One region of the Streptomyces afghaniensis genome, then DNA from elsewhere that is predicted to be linked to it. Evidence: riboswitches for the same ligand, from Rfam matches in the RefSeq annotation. Region 1 holds a riboswitch; each other region holds the start of a gene.
The links. A riboswitch is a leader RNA that binds a small molecule or an ion and turns the genes downstream of it on or off. The one in region 1 is predicted to bind cobalamin.
Positions count from the first base shown of each region.

Region 2: another riboswitch for cobalamin. It lies ahead of ACH4G3_RS19100 (ABC transporter substrate-binding protein); the one in region 1 lies ahead of ACH4G3_RS21625 (energy-coupling factor ABC transporter permease).
Region 3: another riboswitch for cobalamin. It lies ahead of ACH4G3_RS35395 (ribonucleoside-diphosphate reductase subunit alpha); the one in region 1 lies ahead of ACH4G3_RS21625 (energy-coupling factor ABC transporter permease).
Region 4: another riboswitch for cobalamin. It lies ahead of ACH4G3_RS26100 (cobalamin biosynthesis protein); the one in region 1 lies ahead of ACH4G3_RS21625 (energy-coupling factor ABC transporter permease).

Region 1 is NZ_JBIRGJ010000005.1:675,982-680,327, reverse strand. Features, by position in the region: gene ACH4G3_RS21635 (MDR family MFS transporter) at 1-388, shown strand, start outside; gene ACH4G3_RS21630 (serine/threonine-protein kinase) at 888-2,282, shown strand; cobalamin riboswitch at 2,373-2,557, shown strand; gene ACH4G3_RS21625 (energy-coupling factor ABC transporter permease) at 2,588-3,289, shown strand; gene ACH4G3_RS21620 (energy-coupling factor ABC transporter substrate-binding protein) at 3,286-3,663, shown strand; gene cbiQ (cobalt ECF transporter T component CbiQ) at 3,669-4,346, shown strand, end outside.
Region 2 is NZ_JBIRGJ010000005.1:79,421-83,766, reverse strand. Features, by position in the region: gene ACH4G3_RS19110 (ABC transporter ATP-binding protein) at 1-659, opposite strand, end outside; gene ACH4G3_RS19105 (FecCD family ABC transporter permease) at 680-1,693, opposite strand; gene ACH4G3_RS19100 (ABC transporter substrate-binding protein) at 1,690-2,709, opposite strand; cobalamin riboswitch at 2,778-2,967, opposite strand; gene ACH4G3_RS19095 (CoA-binding protein) at 3,059-3,487, shown strand; gene ACH4G3_RS19090 (APC family permease) at 3,622-4,346, shown strand, end outside.
Region 3 is NZ_JBIRGJ010000010.1:234,361-238,706, forward strand. Features, by position in the region: gene ACH4G3_RS35390 (ribonucleotide-diphosphate reductase subunit beta) at 1-48, opposite strand, end outside; gene ACH4G3_RS35395 (ribonucleoside-diphosphate reductase subunit alpha) at 48-2,405, opposite strand; cobalamin riboswitch at 2,530-2,659, opposite strand; gene ACH4G3_RS35400 (GNAT family N-acetyltransferase) at 2,712-3,218, opposite strand; gene ACH4G3_RS35405 (NACHT domain-containing protein) at 3,449-4,346, shown strand, end outside.
Region 4 is NZ_JBIRGJ010000007.1:60,796-65,141, forward strand. Features, by position in the region: gene ACH4G3_RS26085 (lysozyme) at 1-620, shown strand, start outside; gene ACH4G3_RS26090 (inorganic phosphate transporter) at 766-2,016, shown strand; gene ACH4G3_RS26095 (hypothetical protein) at 2,051-2,272, shown strand; cobalamin riboswitch at 2,416-2,554, shown strand; gene ACH4G3_RS26100 (cobalamin biosynthesis protein) at 2,656-3,600, shown strand; gene ACH4G3_RS26105 (cobyric acid synthase) at 3,597-4,346, shown strand, end outside.

The DNA.
Region 1 (4,346 bases):
TTCCATGACCGCCGGGCTGCTGCTGATCGCGTCCGGTTTCGCGGTGGTCGCCGCGGCGCGCCCCGCCGGCTGGACCGGTACCGCCGGGCTGCTGCCGGCCGCGGGCTTCGTCGTACTGCTCACCGTGGGGCAGATGCTGGTCGTGCCCGCGGCCCGCGCCTGGGTGCCCGACCTCGCCGAGGAGGGCCGGATCGGCCTCTACATGGGTGCGCTGTCGTCGGTCTCGGGCCTGATCGTCCTCGCCGGCAGCGCGGCCACCGGCTCCCTGCTCGACACGGGCCTCCCGGCCGCCGTGCCCTGGCTGGTCCTGGCGGCGGTACCGGCCCTGGCGGTGGCACTGCTGCCGCGCCGGGAGGAACGGGCGCAGGCGGCGGGCACGGCGGCCTGACGGCACGGGGGAGGCGGGGGGGGCGGGCGCGCGGCGGCCCGGCCACAGGCCGGGCGCAGCCGCGGGCGCGCGGCGACCTGACCACAGGCCCACCGCAGGGGCGGCGCGCGGCGGCCCGACCGCACACGCAGGCCCGGAAGCCGGGCGCGCGGCGGCCCGACCACAACACCCGCAGACGCGGAAGCCGGGCACGCGGAAACCCGGCCGCACGCGCAGAACGCAGGGAGGCGAGGGAGGAGGCAGCGGCGGTCCGATCCGGCGCCCGGCGGCACTGAGGAAAGTCGCGGCAACCACGCGCGCCGCAGCGTCACCCCGGTGGGACGGGACTCCGCTCCCCGTTTTCCGGGACCGTACCGTCCCACGACACCGCACCGGGGAACTGTGGTCACGCGACGCCAGTATCCTGGGTCGGCTGCGGCACCCCCCACCAACCCCCGCTCCGACGCGGGGAGTTGCGGCCTGCGGCGAGGACCTTCCCACGAGCATAGGACGAGGACGAGTGCTGCTAGCGGGCCGCTACCGGCTGGACGTTGAGATCGGGCGCGGCGGAATGGGCGAGGTCTGGCGTGCGTACGACGAGACACTCGCCAGAGCGGTGGCCGTCAAGCTGCTGCTGCCCCAGGACACCGACGCCACGGCGGCCTCCCGGTTCCGCCTGGAGGCCCAGACGGCCGGGCGTCTCAACCACCCCAACCTGGTAGGGGTCCTGGACTTCGGCGAGTACGACAACCGGCTGTACCTGGTGATGGAGCTGGTCGAGGGCGACAGCCTCGCCCGGGTGCTGTCCGTCTCGGGCGCGCTTCCCGCCGAGCGCGTGGCCCGACTCGCCGCGCAGGCCGCCGCCGGGCTCGCCGCCGCGCACCAGCAGGGCATCGTGCACCGGGACGTCAAACCCGCCAACCTCCTGCTGGACGCGGGCGGCACGCTGAAGATCGGCGACTTCGGCATCGCGCGCTTCCTCGACGACCCGGGCGCCGCGCTCACCGCCACCGGTCAGATCGTCGGCACGGGCCTCTACCTCGCGCCCGAACGGGCCCTGGGCCGGCCCGCGGGTCCCGCTTCCGACATGTACTCCCTGGGGTGCGTGCTCTACCAGCTCCTCAGCGGCCGCCCGCCGTTCCAGGCCGACACCGCCGTCGCACTCCTCCACCAGCATCTCGACAACGCCCCCGTACCGCCCCGCGAACTCGGTGTCGCCGGTCTGCCGCCCGCCTTTGAGAGCTACCTCCTCGCCCTGCTCGCCAAGCAGCCCGAGGACCGGCCCACGGCGCAGCAGGCCGCCGAGTGGTTCGCCGGCGGCGCCTGGCGGGGGCTGCCCGAGCCGCTGCCGGAGGCGGCGTCCCCGGTGCCGTCCGCCGGGCCGAGACCGTACGCGGCAGCCGACAGCGGCGCCCCGGCCACGTACGCGCTGCCCACGGGGTCTCGCACCGCCCGGGGCGGGCGTTCCCGTCGCGCCGCGCCCCGCAGCGGTCTCGGCGACCACCGGAGAACGGCAGCGGTGGTGGCCGCGGCGGCCGTCTTCCTCGCCGCGATGCTCGCCGGCATGCTGTGGTTCTCGCCCGACAACACCGCGACGGAGGGCACGGAACCCGACGCGTCCCCGTCCGCGAGCAGCCCGGCCGCCCCCTCGCCCGGCGACTCCGCCGACTCCGCCGATCCTCTGGCCTCCGCCCCGGCGGCCGCCACGACTCCGACCGCCGGCGCAGTGGCCGATGTCACCCCCTCCACCACGGCACCCGATTCCCCGGCCCCCGCCGAAGCGACGAGCGCCCCCGAGAGCCCGGCGCAGGAGACCAACAGCAGCCCGCCGGAGGAGACGGACAAGCCCAAGCAGGAACAGGCTCCGCGCTCGTGGGGGAACGGGGAGGACGAGGACGACGAGGGTGACGACTGAGCCGTCCTGCGCCGGTGTGTGAGCGGTGGCCCCCTCACGCGCCCTTCCGCGCGCCCCCTCGGCTGGCTTGTCATGGCCCTTATCTCGGCATTACTGTCACCACGCCTTGGTGAACGGGAAATCCGGTGTGATGCCGGTGCGGCCCTCGCCACTGTGATCGGGAAGTCCGGCTCCAGCCCTAGCGGGCAGCCACTGGGTTCTCACGGACCCGGGAAGGCGGAGTACGGGCGGTGGGACCCGTGAGCCAGGAGACCGGCCAAGGCGCGTCAACCATCCACGAGGTGCTGGAGAGGGTCTGCTGAGCCATGCACATTGCCGAGGGTTTCCTGCCGCCGGCGCACGCGGTCGCCTGGGGCGCCGCGTCTGCGCCGTTCGTCCTCCACGGAGTCCGGTCGCTCACCCGTGAGGTGCGCGAGCACCCCGAGAGCACCCTGCTCCTCGGCGCCTCGGGCGCCTTCACGTTCGTCCTGTCCGCGCTGAAACTGCCGTCCGTCACCGGCAGCTGCTCCCACCCCACCGGCACGGGCCTGGGAGCCATCCTGTTCCGGCCCCCCGTCATGGCGGTGCTGGGCACCATCACCCTGCTCTTCCAGGCGCTGCTGCTCGCGCACGGCGGTCTGACGACGCTCGGCGCCAACGTCTTCTCCATGGCGATCGTCGGGCCCTGGGCCGGCTACGCGGTGTACCGCCTGCTGCGCCGCTACGGCGTGCCGCTGATGGTCGCCGTGTTCTTCGCCGCGTTCGTCGCCGACCTGTCCACCTACTGCGTCACCAGCGTGCAGCTCGCGCTCGCGTTCCCCGACCCGGGCAGCGGGTTCCTGGGCGCGCTCGGCAAGTTCGGCTCCATCTTCGCCGTCACCCAGATCCCGCTCGCGGTGAGCGAGGGACTGCTGACGGTGCTCGTGATGCGGCTGCTGGTGCAGTCCAGCAAGGGCGAACTGACCCGGCTGGGTGTGCTCCTGGCCGCGAAGGAGTCCCGGAGCGAGACCGAGGCGGTGGCCCGATGAGCAGGAACACGAAGATCAACCTCCTGCTGCTGCTCGCCGTGGCCGCGCTCGCCGTGCTGCCGCTCGCGCTCGGCCTCGGCGACCACAAGAAGGAGCCGTTCGCGGGCTCCGACGGCGAGGCCGAGACGGCGATCACCGAGATCGAGCCGGACTACAAGCCCTGGTTCTCGCCCCTGTACGAGCCGCCGTCCGGTGAGATCGAGTCGGCGCTGTTCTCCCTCCAGGCGGCCCTCGGCGCCGGTGTCCTCGCCTACTACTTCGGCCTGCGCCGGGGCAGGCGGCAGGGTGAGCAGCGGGCGCTGGAGCGGGAGCGGGACTCCGGGAGCCGGGCGGCCGGGGGCACGGCCGAGGAGTCCACGGCCGAAGGGGCCTGAGCCGCGTGCTGCCGATCGACGCGGCGGCGCACAGCAGTCGCTGGCGCCGCCGCCATCCCGTGGACAAGGCCGTGCTCGGGCTGGGTCTGACCCTGCTGGCGATCTCGCTGCCGCCCTGGCCGGGCGCGGCTCTGGTGCTGCTGACCGCCCTGGTGGTGCTGCTGGGTCCGGCGGGCGTGCCCTGGCGCCGGCTGTGGCGGGCCTACCGGGTGCCGCTGGGTTTCTGCGTGACCGGCGCGCTGACCCTGCTCGTGCAGGTCGGCGGGCCGGGCGGCTTCGTCTCGCTCGCCGGTGACGGGCCGGTCCGGGCCGGGGAGTTGCTGCTGCGCACCTCGGCGGCATCCCTGGGGGTGCTGCTGTTCGCGTTCACCACGCCCATGTCCGACCTGTTGCCGCGGCTGGTCCGGGCCGGGGTGCCGGCGCCGGTCGTCGACGTGGCGCTCGTGACGTACCGGATGAGTTTCCTGCTGCTGGACTCCGTGCGCCGGGTCCGTGACGCGCAGGCGGCCCGGCTCGGGCACACCACGCGGGCCGCCGCCTGGCGTTCCCTGGGCGGTCTCGGGGCCACCGCCTTCGTCCGGGCCTTCGACCGGGCGGTCCGCCTCCAGGCCGGTCTCGCCGGGCGCGGCTACGACGGCACCCTGCGCGTCCTGGTGCCCGAGGCCCGGGTCTCCGTCCGCTTC
Region 2 (4,346 bases), 600 kb from region 1:
CCACCCGCCACGACCCGCCCCTCGCTCAGGACGACGACCTCGTCGCAGTACATCGCCGCGAGGTTGAGGTCGTGCAGGGCGACGACGGTGGTGACCGGCAGGCCGGTGACCAGGGCGAGCAGGTCGAGCTGGTGGTGGATGTCGAGATGGTTGGTGGGCTCGTCCAGGAGGAGTTCCCGGGGCTCCTGGGCGAGCGCGCGGGCGATCTGCACCCGCTGGCGTTCGCCGCCCGAGAGAGTGTGCCAGGGCTGGTCGGCCCGGTCGGCGAGGCCGGTGCGCTCCAGAGCCTCGCGCACGGCCCGTTCGTCGTCCGCCGAGCCGGGCGTCCAGGCCCGGCGGTGCGGCACCCGGCCCAGCCGAACGACGTCCCCGACCGTCAACTCGACCTGCGTGTCGGCCTGCTGCTCGACCACGGCGAGCCGGCGGGCGACGGTACGGCGGGGCAGGTCGCCCAGCGGCGTGCCGTCGAGGGTGACGACTCCGGCGGTCGGCGTGAGCAGCCCGGCCAGCAGCCGCAGCAGCGTGGACTTGCCGGAGCCGTTGGGACCGAGGAGGCCGACCGTGGAGCCGGTCTCCGGCGCGAGGACGACACCGTCGAGGATGAGGCGCCCGTCGGCACGGCGAGCGACCCGGTCGGCCCGCAGCCCGGCGCCGGACACCGCTGCTTCCGCTGCCCCGCTCACCGCACCCTCCGTGTCCGGTACAGCACCACCACGAACGCCGGCACCCCGATCAGCGACGTCACGACTCCCACCGGCACCTCCTGGGGATCCAGCACCGTACGGGCGAGGGTGTCCACCCACACCAGGAACACCGCTCCGGCGAGGGCGGTGACCGGCAGCAGCCGGGCGTGCCCGGGACCGGTCAGTGCCCGCGCGGCGTGCGGCAGGACCAGCCCGACGAAGCCGATCGCCCCCGCCGAGCTGACCAGCGCGGCCGTGAGCAGGGCCGTGACACACAGCAGCACCAGACGGGTGCGGGCCACGGACACCCCGAGCGCGGCCGCCGCGTCCTGCCCGAAGGCGAAGGCGTCGAGGGTGCGGGCGTACGACAGGCACACCACCAGCGTCACGGCCAGGACGGCCAGGCACAGCCACACGTCGGTCCAGCCCGCGCCGCCGAGCGAGCCGAGGAGCCAGAACAGCACGCCCCGGGTCGTCTCGGCGTCGGCGGCGGTCATCACGACGAAGGAGGTGAGCGCGGAGAAGAGCTGCATGGCGGCGACGCCCGCGAGGACGACCCGGTCGGTGGTGCCGCCGAGGGTGTGGCTGAGCAGCAGCACCAGCGCGAAGGACACCAGGGCGCCGAGGAACGCGCCCGCGGACACCGAGACGGCACCGCCGCCCACGCCCAGGACGACGACCACGACCGCGCCGGTGGAGGCGCCGGAGGACACCCCGAGTACGAACGGGTCGGCGAGCGGGTTGCGCAGCAACGACTGCATAACCGCCCCGCACACGGCGAGTCCGGCCCCGCACACGGCCGCGAGCAGGGTGCGCGGCAGCCGCAGCTGCCAGACGATCCCGTCGCGGATCGGCGTCAGGTCCGAGCTGCCGAGCCCGAGGTGGGCCGCGACGACCGACCAGACGTCCGCGACCCGGATGTCGGCCGGGCCGACGGTGATCGCCAGGGCCAGGGAGACGGCCAGCAGGAGGGCCCCTCCGGCACCGAGCGCGAGCCCGCGGACGGTCACTTCTTCACGAGCCCGAACTCGCGCAGCTTGGCGGCGACCTGTTCCACGCCCTCGACCGTGCGGATGGTCGGGTTCATGGCCTGCCCGCTGAGCAGCACGTACCGCTTGTGCCGGACCGCGTCCATATTCCTGGTGACCGGGTCGGACTCCAGGAAGGCGATCTTCTTCGCGGCCGACTCGGCGGTCTGCGACTTGCGGGTGAGGTCGCCTATGACGAGGACGTCGGGGTCGCGTTCGGCGACCGTCTCCCAGTTGATCTGCGGCCACTCCTCGTGCGTGTCGTCGAAGACGTTCTTCGCGCCGAGGGCCCGGGTGATGATGCCGGGCGCCCCGCAGCATCCCGCCATGTAGGGCGACTCGGAGTTGGCGAACCAGTACAGGAGAGTGACGTCGGAGGCGTGGATGCCCCGCGTGGCCTTCGCCATGCGCCGCTGGAGGGAGGCCACGAGCCTGTCTCCCCGTTCCTGCACCCCGAACACGGTGGACAGGTCGCGTACTTCGCCGTAGATGGTGTCGATGCCGAGCGCCTTGTCGCGCGCGCCGTCGCCGTCGCCGGAGTTGTCCTTGCCGGAGCAGTCGGACGGGGAGACGTATGTGGGGACGCCGAGCTTCTCGAACTGCTCCCGGGTGGCGACGCCGCCCTTGCCGAGGGTGGAGACGAAGGACGCCGCGACGAAGTCGGGGCCGGCGTCCAGGACCCGTTCGAAGGACGGGTTGTTGTCGGCGATGCGCGGCACGTTGGCGTTGGCCTTCGCCAGCCCCTTCATCACGGGGTCGGTCCAGGTGGCGGTGCCCGCGAGACGGTCGGCGAGGCCGAGGGAGAGCAGGATCTCGGTGGTGCCCTGGTTGAGGGAGACGGCGTGCTTCGGCGGGGCCTCGACGCTTACCTGGCGGCCACAGTTGTCGAGGGTGACGGCGGCCTTGGCGGTGGTGGCCTTGGAGTCGCCGCAGCCGGTCAGGAGCAGGGAGCCGGCCGCGAGCAGGGCGGCGGCACGGGCGGGTCGAGCGAGGGGCACGGAAACAGTCCTCAGTCGTCGAGGGCTCGATCGCGGAGCCCGGTCGTACGGTGCTCCCCCGCCGCGAACGGCCGCGGGGGCCGCCAGCAGGTCTTCGGACTCGGGTTCGTCCGGTGCGGAGCGCCTTCCCGGACGTCATACGTGCCGTCCAGTGGCCGAGGCCCCGCCCGTCCCCCTCACCGCTGCGCGTCAGTTCCGGATTCGCACCGGATTCCCTGACCCACGTACATGGGTTCGACTGGCCTCGGCAAGCTATCACGCCGGGCGCGGGGGAATCACCGCCCGCCTTGCGCCGTTGGACCAGGGGAAGTCCCCAGCAGTTCTTCCGCGACGTACGAGGAGGCCGCCGGTGTACGGCGACGAGGCAACGGTCCGCAGGATCCTCACCGAGCTCGGCGACACCTGGGCCGTGGTGGGCCTGTCGTCGAACCGGCAGCGCGCGGCGTACGGCGTCGCCGCCGTGCTCCAGCGCTTCGGCAAGCGTGTCGTGCCCGTGCATCCGAAGGCGGAGACGGTGCACGGCGAGCAGGGGTACGCCAGTCTGGCGGACGTCCCCTTCGACGTGGACGTCGTGGACGTGTTCGTGAACAGCGATCTCGCCGGCGCGGTCGCGGACGAGGCGGTCGCGAAGGGCGCGCAGGCCGTGTGGTTCCAGCTCGGCGTCATCGACGAAGCGGCGTACGACCGGACCCGCGCCGCGGGCCTGGAGATGGTGATGGACCGCTGCCCGGCGATCGAGATCCCACGACTTCCTCATCACCGCGTACAGAATTCCTGAAGCGCTTTCCAGGAAATACCCGTGCCGGGTCAAGGGTGCGCAACTCGTCTTCTACCGCTGGATAATCGATTCCTAATCTGAGGCCTCTTGCTCGCAGAACTCACCGAGTTCTTTTATGAGAGGCCCCTTGATTCATGGTGAGCGTCGACCAGGCAGCAGCGGGGGTAAAGGGGGGTCCGGGCGGATTGCGCCGGGACGTCGGACTGATCGGGCTCATGTGGGCGTCGGTCGGTTCCATCATCGGCTCGGGGTGGCTGTACGGAGCCGAGAAGGCGGTCGTGGCGGCCGGCCCCGCGGCGATTCTGTCGTGGCTGATCGGCGCGGTCGGGATCGTGCTGCTGGCCCTGGTGCACGCGGAACTCGGCGGCATGTTCCCGGTCGCGGGCGGCACGGCACGTTATCCGCACTACGCGTTCGGCGGACTGGCCGGCATGTCCTTCGGCTGGTTCTCCTGGCTCCAGGCGGCGACCGTGGCGCCGATCGAGGTCGAGGCCATGATCGGCTACGCCGGTCACTGGCACTGGGCGCAGGGTTTCCAGCACGCCAAGGACGGGACGCTGACGACCAGCGGGTTCGTCGTCGCCGTGGTCCTCATGGCCGTGTTCGTCGTGATCAACTTCCTCGGGGTGCGGCTCCTGGCGCACACCAACAGCACCGCCACCTGGTGGAAGGTGGCCGTGCCGCTGGCCGCGATCTTCATCATCGCGGCCGGCAACTTCCACCCGGGCAACTTCACCGAGCACGGCTTCGCCCCGTTCGGCGCCCACGGCGTGCTGAGCGCCGTCAGTTCCAGCGGCATCATCTTCGCCCTGCTGGGCTTCGAGCAGGCGATCCAACTGGCGGGCGAGAGCCGCGACCC
Region 3 (4,346 bases), on a different contig from region 1:
ACGCAGGGTGAGCTCGAAGCCGGGGTCGAGAAGGTTCTGGGTGCTCATTACTGGCAGGCCTCGCAGGACTCGGGGTTTTCCAGGGAGCAGGCGACCGCTTCGGGATCCGGGGTGGCCTGCGCGGGGACGGTGGCCTGGGCGGCGCGGGCGATGCGGGTCGCCGGGCGCGAACGCAGGTAGTACGTGGTCTTCAGCCCGGACTTCCAGGCGTAGGCGTACATCGAGGAGAGCTTGCCGATGGTCGGCGTCTCCAGGAAGAGGTTCAGGGACTGGGACTGGTCCAGGAACGGGGTCCTGGCCGCCGCCATGTCGATCAGGCCGCGCTGCGGGATCTCCCACGCCGTGCGGTAGAGGGCGCGCACGTCCTCGGGGATCCAGGCGAAGCCCTGCACCGAGCCGTTCGCCTCGCGCAGGGCCTCCCGGCTGCGGGCGTCCCACACGCCGAGCCGCTTCAGCTCCTGCACCAGGTAGGAGTTGACCTGGAGGAACTCACCCGACAGCGTCTCGCGCTTGAACAGGTTGGACACCTGCGGCTCGATGCACTCGTACACGCCCGCGATGGAGGCGATGGTGGCCGTCGGCGCGATGGCGAGGAGCAGGGAGTTGCGCATGCCCGTCACGGCGACGCGCTCGCGCAGGGCGGCCCAGCGCTCCGGCCAGGTCAGCTCCACGTCGTAGTGGTCGGGGTGGAGCACGCCCTTGGCCGTACGGGTCTTCTCCCAGGCCGGCAACGGGCCGTTGCGCTCGGCGAGGTCGGCCGAGGCCTCGTAGGCGGCGAGCATCATGCGCTCGGCGATGCGGGTGGAGAGCCGCTTGGCCTCCGGCGAGTCGAAGGGCAGGCGCAGCTTGAAGAAGACGTCCTGCAGGCCCATGACCCCGAGGCCGACGGGACGCCACCGGGCGTTGGAACGGCCTGCCTGCTCGGTCGGGTAGAAGTTGATGTCCACGACCCGGTCGAGGAACGTGACGGCCGTGCGGACGGTCTCGTCCAGCCGCTCCCAGTCGATGTCCCCGCCGGCCTGGTCGACGAGCGCGCCGAGGTTGACCGACCCCAGGTTGCAGACCGCCGTCTCCCCGTCGCTGGTGACCTCCAGGATCTCCGTGCAGAGATTGGAGGAGTGGACGACGTGGCCCGGCTCGGCCGTCTGGTTGGCGGTGCGGTTGGCTGCGTCCTTGAAGGTCATCCAGCCGTTGCCGGTCTGCGCCAGGGTGCGCATCATGCGGCCGTACAACTCGCGGGCCGGCAGGGTCTTCTTCGCGAGACCCTTCGCCTCGGCCGCCCGGTACGCGGCGTCGAACTCCTCGCCCCACAGGTCGACCAGGTCGGGCACGTCCGAAGGGGAGAACAGCGACCACTGCGCGTCGGCGTTCACGCGCCGCATGAACTCGTCGGGCACCCAGTGGGCGAGGTTCAGGTTGTGCGTGCGGCGGGCGTCCTCGCCGGTGTTGTCGCGCAGCTCCAGGAACTCCTCGATGTCGGAGTGCCAGGTCTCCAGGTAGACCGCGGCGGCGCCCTTGCGGCGGCCTCCCTGGTTCACGGCGGCGACCGAGGCGTCGAGGGTCTTCAGGAACGGGACGATGCCGTTGGAGTGGCCGTTGGTGCCGCGGATCAGCGAACCGCGGGCACGGATACGGGAGTACGCGATGCCGATGCCGCCGGCGTGCTTCGACAGCCGCGCCACCTGGTGGTAGCGGTCGTAGATCGAGTCCAGCTCGTCCTTGGGGGAGTCGAGGAGGTAGCAGGACGACATCTGGGGGTGCCGCGTGCCGGAGTTGAAGAGGGTGGGGGAGGAGGGGAGGTAGTCGAGCCGGCTCATGAGCCCGTAGAGCGCGGCGACTTCGTCGACGGAGCGGCGGGTGTCGTCCTCGGCGAGTCCGGCGGCCACGCGCAGCATGAAGTGCTGGGGCGTCTCGATCACCTTGCGGCTGATCGGGTGCCGGAGCAGATAGCGGCTGTGCAGCGTGCGCAGGCCGAAGTAGCCGAAGCGGTCGTCGGCGGCCGTGTCGATCAGGGCGTCGAGACGGGCGGCGTGGAGGCGCACGAACTCGGCGGTCCGGTCGGCGATGAGACCCTCCCGGTGCCCGACGGCCACGGACTCGGTGAAGCACGTGACGCCCTGTGAGGCGGCCTCGGCGCGGATCCCGATCGTCAGCAGGCGCGCGGCCAGCCGGGAGTAGGCGGGATCCTCGGAGATGAGGCCGGCGGCCGCCTCGGTCGCCAGGTCGCGCAACTCCGACTCGTCGGCTCGCGCGGAGCGGCCGCGCAGCGCGGCGGCGGCGACCCGGCCGGGGTCGGCGTCGGGGAGGTCGGCGGTCAGCTCGGTCAGGGTCCGCAGCAGCGCGGCACCGGGACCGTCGTGCTCTTTTTCGGCGGCTGAGACCGGATCGGCTGGCGCGATGGTCACGTGGGGCTCTCCCTCGCTCGGCACGGGGGCCTCGCACAGGGCAGGGGGCAGCACGCGAGCGCACGCGGCGTCGCGTCCACCGGCCCATTCCACGAGGCCCGGACGTCAATGCGCACCGGCCGGACGGCCGGGCGCGCTGTCGGCAGGTCCTCGGACTGACTCCCATGCAGGCATGAAAAAGGCATGGGTACACCGTTGCGGGACAGTTCCGGATTCGCACCGGATTCCCCTGCGGCGACAGCGAGCATGAGCATACATCTTGTGCCGGGTGGCGAAAGCACCCCTAGATGTAGTGTCGCGACGGTTTCACAGCGTCAACTCGTAGGTGAGGAGAGTGATGTCGTCGAGCTCCGGAATCGGGTTCCAGTCGCGCTCCGGGACACGGACGAAGCCGAGACGTTCGTAGATGCGGTGGGCGGCGTGCATGGTGCGCTGTGTCGACAGGACGACGCGGACACAGCCGTCCGTCGCACGGGCGCGGTCGACGCAGGCGCGGACGAGGGCCTCTCCGGCGCCGCGGCCGCGGGCCTCGTGGGCGACGGCGAGCATCCGTATCTCGGCCTCCGAGGGGCGGGCGATGTCGGCCATGGGACCGCCGGCCGGGACGAAGGTGACGCCGCCGAGGATGGTGTCGTTCTCCGTGGCCACCAGGACCTCGGCGGCTGCCGCGCGCTTGGCCACGTCCTTCAGTTCGGCCAGGTACCAGTCGCTCTCGCCGAAAGCGAGGAGGCCGTCCTGGACGTAGGCCTGGGCGGTGATCTCGCCGAGGGTCTCGTATTCGCCGGGTTCCGCCTGTCGGATGAGGATGTCCATGGGGCCGAGTCTGCCGGAGGGCAGCCGTACCGGGCGCCGGGGTTTTCGGGTTGCGGGAGGTTCGTCGAGTGTTTCCATGGAAGTAGGTGCCGGCGTCCGAGGCCTCCGACCCGAGATGGCTCTCGGAAGGAGAACGCACGATGACGAGGGTTGTCCGTCACCCGCCAGGCAAGGAGCGGCCGCGTAACGCGCCGATGGCGACCCTGAATGTGAGACGGGCGGGGAACCACGTGCGCCGCGTCTTCCTGGGCTATTGGCACACGCTGACGATCCGTCTGGAGGCCCGTCGGGACACCACGCGTTCCAGGAAGTGGCGCAGGTGGTTCTCCTACACCAACGCGACCAGGATCGTCTGGTTGCTCGCCGCGCTCGCGGTCCTCGCCTGGTGCGGGGAGGGCCTGTGGATCCTGGCCACGGAGAAGACGACCTCGTTCGAGAAGTGGCGGAAGAACAACGAAGGGTTCGAAGCCGTCGTTCGTTTCGTCGGTCCGATCCTCACCGCCTCGATCGCCGCCGCGCTCTTCCTGTTCTTCTGGTACAGCTGGACCAAGCGGCGCTACCTCCGCAAGGCACGTAAGCATCCCCACAGACTGGTCCTCACCGCCGGGCCGGACATCGCTGAGATCGTGGGCCGCGAGGAGGTCGCCCAGGTCATCGCCCAGCGCCTGCGCAAGCGCGACACCCGCAGGCCCTATCTGCTCGTCGGCGGCGTCGGCACGGGGAAGACCGCCGTCCTGGTGCGGCTCACCGAACTCCTGGCCCGGCAGTCTGCCGTCCCCGTGCCCATCCGGCTGAGGGACGCGGACGGAGCCGACCTGAACTTCGAGCGCATGGCCAAGCAGCGCTTCTTCGAGGAGGCACCCCAGGGCATCCTGGCTCGCACCAAGAACGAGCGGGTCTGGCAGCAACTGCTCGCCGACGACAAGGTGGTCGTCATCGCCGACGGCCTGGAGGAGGCTGTTCTCGACGACAGCCTGCAGGAGGACCGGGACAACATCATCCGGCAGGCCATCGAGCGCGCCCACGAGGAGAAACTGCCACTCGTCATCGCGTCCCGGCCGCACAGTCCGCTGGAGACCACACCCGCCGCCATCGTCGAGCTGGAACCGCTCAGCGAGGAGGAAGCGT
Region 4 (4,346 bases), on a different contig from region 1:
TCTCGTCGCACCAGAAGAACATCGACTGGCAGGGCGCGAAGGCGAAAGGCGCCAGGTTCGTCTACGTCAAAGCGACGGAGTCCACGACCTACCGCAACCCCTACTTCGGCCGGCAGTACAACGGCTCGCGCACGGCGGGTCTCGTCCGCGGCGCCTACCACTTCGCGGTGCCCGACAGGTCGTCGGGCCAGGCGCAGGCGGCGCATTTCGTACGCAATGGCGGCGGCTGGACCGCGGACGGCTGGACGCTGCCGCCCGCGCTCGACATCGAGTACAACCCGTACGACAAGAAGCACAAGTGCTACGGCCTGAGCAGGGCGAGGATGGTCGGCTGGATCAGGTCGTTCAGCGACGAGGTCGAGCGGCTCACCGGACGCCGCCCGGTGATCTACACGACCACCCACTGGTGGAACACCTGCACGGGCGGCAGCCGCGCCTTCGCCGCCGACCACCCCCTGTGGATAGCCCGTTACGACGCCGCGAGCGCGGGCACCCTGCCGGCCGGCTGGTCCTCGTGGACCTTCTGGCAGTACGACAACGGATCGGGGACCCTGCCGGGTGATCAGAACCTGTTCGACGGGTCACTCGATCGGCTGAAACAGTTCGCGCGCGGCGCCTAGCCTTCGGGGGCGTGGGGAGCCTCACAGCAGGGCGGAACGGTAACCCTCGGTCGTGGACATCCCAGCGCCCCTCCCAGTTCATCTTCCGTTCACTCAGGTTACCTACGTTCGTCCGGCCAACGACCTCGAACGATTGCCTGGGTAAATGGAAAGCTTCTCGCTGATCCTCGCGATTGTGGTGGTAACCGCACTCGCGTTCGATTTCACGAACGGTTTCCACGACACCGCGAACGCGATGGCCACGACCATTTCCACGGGCGCCATGAGACCCAAGGTCGCAGTGGCCATGTCCGCGGTCCTGAACCTGGTCGGCGCCTTCCTGTCCGTGGAAGTCGCCAACACGATCTCCAAAGGCCTCGTCGACGAGGCCGGCATCCGTCCCGAGGTCATCTTCGCGGCCTTGGTCGGCGCGATCCTCTGGAACCTGCTGACCTGGCTGGTGGGCCTGCCGTCCAGTTCCTCGCACGCCCTTATGGGCGGCCTGATCGGCGCCACGATCGCCTCGGCGGGCGTCGGCGCGGTGCACGGTGACGTCCTGGTCACCAAGGTGCTGATCCCGGCGATCGCCGCCCCGGTGGTCGCGGGCATCGCGGCACTGCTCGCCACCCGGCTGACGTACTCCCTCGGCAAGAAGGCCGACGGCAAGGCCTCCGAGAAGGGCTACCGGGCGGGCCAGATCGCCTCGGCGGGTCTGGTCTCGCTGGCCCACGGCACCAACGACGCCCAGAAGACGATGGGTGTCATCACCCTCGCCCTGGTCGCCGGCGGCGCCGTCGCCCCCGACTCCGACCCGCCCATGTGGGTCATCCTCTCGGCGGGTCTCGCGATCGCGCTCGGCACGTACCTCGGCGGCTGGCGCATCATTCGCACCATGGGCAAGGGCCTGACCGACCTCCAGCCGCAGCAGGGCTTCGCCGCCCAGACCAGCGCGGCCACGGTCATCCTGGCCTCCTCGCACATCGGCTTCTCCCTGTCCACCACCCACTCCGTGTCCGGCTCGGTGATGGGCGCGGGGCTCGGCCGCAAGGGCGGCGTCGTCCGCTGGTCGACGGCGACGCGGATGTTCGTCGCGTGGGGTCTGACGCTGCCGGCGGCGGCCCTGGTGGGCGCGCTCGCCGAGTACGTCACCGGCTTCGGCAGCTGGGGCACCGCGGTGGTCGCCGTCTTCCTCGTCGCCTCCAGCGCGGCGATCTGGAAGATCTCGCGGCGTGAGGTCGTCGACCACACCAACGTCAACGACGCCGACGTGGCGGAGCCGGCCGGTGTGGTCACCACGGCGATGGCCGCGGTGACCCCGCCTCCGGCGGGCGGCACGGCCACGGACGGGCCGAGCGTCACGATCCCGGCGCAGGCCTCGGCCGAACGCGAGCCCTCCACCACGACCACCCCGGTCTGACCCCGCCCACTCGGTTACAAGGAGAACCTCTGCCATGAAGATCGACTGGGCGGCCCTCGGCGCCGTCTTCGGTGTCAGCCTCGTGGTCACCGTGGCCCTGGTGGCCCTGTTCACCCTCGGCATCACCGGCCTGTCCCGCCACGAGCGGGCGGCCGCGGAGGGCGGGTCCGCGGGGCTCGCGGTGACGGGCGCGTACGCGTGCTTCGCGGCGTGTGCGGCTGCCGTGGGATACGGGATCTATCTGATCGTGGCCTGATCACGATCGACTCCGCCGGGCGGTACGGGACTTGGGTCCCGTACCGCCCGGTCGTCGTGTGGCGGGGGGACACCAACTCGGTGTCAGAGCGGCGGTGTGGGCTTCTCCACACTCTCCCCTCGCAGGTCAACGGCAAGTTGACGGCCGTTCCCGGCCGTGGTGGACTGCCGGGGCCAGTACGGCGGCAGGAGAGGAAGCCGGTGCGAGTCCGGCGCGGTCCCGCCACTGTCACCGGGGTAGCAATCCCCGGGAGCCAGGAACTCTCACCGCCGGTCTAGTCGAACCAGGGCGTGGACACCCTGAGTGAGGACATATCGCCATGCGCGGCTGCCGATCGAGGTTCAGTACCCCACCCCTGCCCGCCCCTGCGGCCGGCTGAGCCCATGGGTGCCGGTCGCGTCTTCGCGTACGGCGCCGCCGCCGGTCTGATCGGTGACCTGCTGCTCGGCGATCCCCGCCGGGGGCATCCGGTCGCCGTGTTCGGACGGACCGCGGGCGCCGTGGAACGGGTGTTGTGGCGGGACCACCGGGGGTGGGGCGCGCTGCACACCGTGGTGTGCGCCGGAGGTGCCGTCGCGCTCGGGGGCGCCGCCGCGCGTGCCGTGCGGGACTCCGCCGCCGCGTCCGTCGCGCTGACGGCTGCCGCCACCTGGGCCGTGCTCGGGGGGACTTCGCTCGCGCGGGAGGCCCGGGCCATCGGGCGTGCCCTGGAGGCGGGGGACGTCGAGGGGGCCCGGGCGCGGCTGCCGCATCTGTGCGGGCGGGATCCACAGGCGCTCGACGCCGACGGGATCGCCCGGGCCGTGGTCGAGTCCGTCGCGGAGAACACCTCCGATGCGGTCGTGGGGGCGCTCGTGTGGGGGGCCGTCGGTGGTGTGCCGGGGCTCGTCGGGTTCCGGGCCGTCAACACCCTCGACGCCATGGTCGGGCACAAGTCGGCGCGGTACCGGCGCTACGGGTGGGCCTCCGCGCGGCTGGACGATCTCGCGGGCTGGCCCGGGGCCCGGCTGACCGCCGTGCTCGCGGTCCTGGCAGGAGACGATCCACGGGGAGCGGCGCGGGCCTGGCGTGCCGACGCCGACCGGCATCCGAGCCCCAACGCCGGGCCTGTGGAGGCCTCGTTCGCGGGGGCGCTCGGGGTGCGGCTGGGCGGGACGCTGTCGTACGGCGGGCGCGTCGAGCACCGGCCCGTGCTCAACGGGGCGGCCGGTCGCGCCGTCCGCACCCGGGACATCGAACGGGCCGTACGGCTGTCCAGGCGTGTCGGCTGGCTCGCGCTCGGCGTCTGTGTCGCCGCGCGCCGCATCGCGAAAGGGCGTACGTCATGACGGGCGGTGGACTTCTCGTCGCCGGTACCACCTCCGACGCCGGCAAGAGCGTCGTGACCGCCGGGATCTGCCGGTGGCTGGTGCGACAGGGCGTCAAGGTGGCGCCCTTCAAGGCGCAGAACATGTCCCTCAACTCCTTCGTGACGAAGGAAGGCGCCGAGATCGGGCGCGCGCAGGCCATGCAGGCGCAGGCCTGCCGCGTCGAGCCGACCGCGCTGATGAACCCGGTGCTGCTCAAGCCCGGTGGCGAGCGCAGCAGTCAGGTCGTGCTGCTGGGCAAGCCGGTCGGGGAGCTGAGCGCACGCGGGTACCACGGCGGACGGCAGCAGCAGCTGCTCGGGACCGTGCTGGACTGCCTGGAGCAGTTGCGGGGCACGTATGACGCGGTGATCTGTGAGGGGGCGGGCAGTCCCGCCGAGATCAATCTGCGGCGGACCGACATCGTCAACATGGGGATCGCCCGGGGCGCCGGGCTCCCCGTGCTCGTCGTCGGCGACATCGACCGGGGCGGTGTCTTCGCCTCGTTCTTCGGGACCGTGGCGCTGCTGTCGCGCGAGGACCAGAGTTGCGTCGCCGGGTTCCTCGTCAACAAGTTCCGGGGGGACGTCTCCCTGCTGGAGCCGGGGCTCGACATGTTGCTCGGCCTCACCGGGCGGCGTACGTACGGCGTCCTGCCCTTCCGGCACGGGCTGGGGATCGACGAGGAGGACGGGATGGGGGTCCCCCCTGCTCGAGCGGAGTCGAGA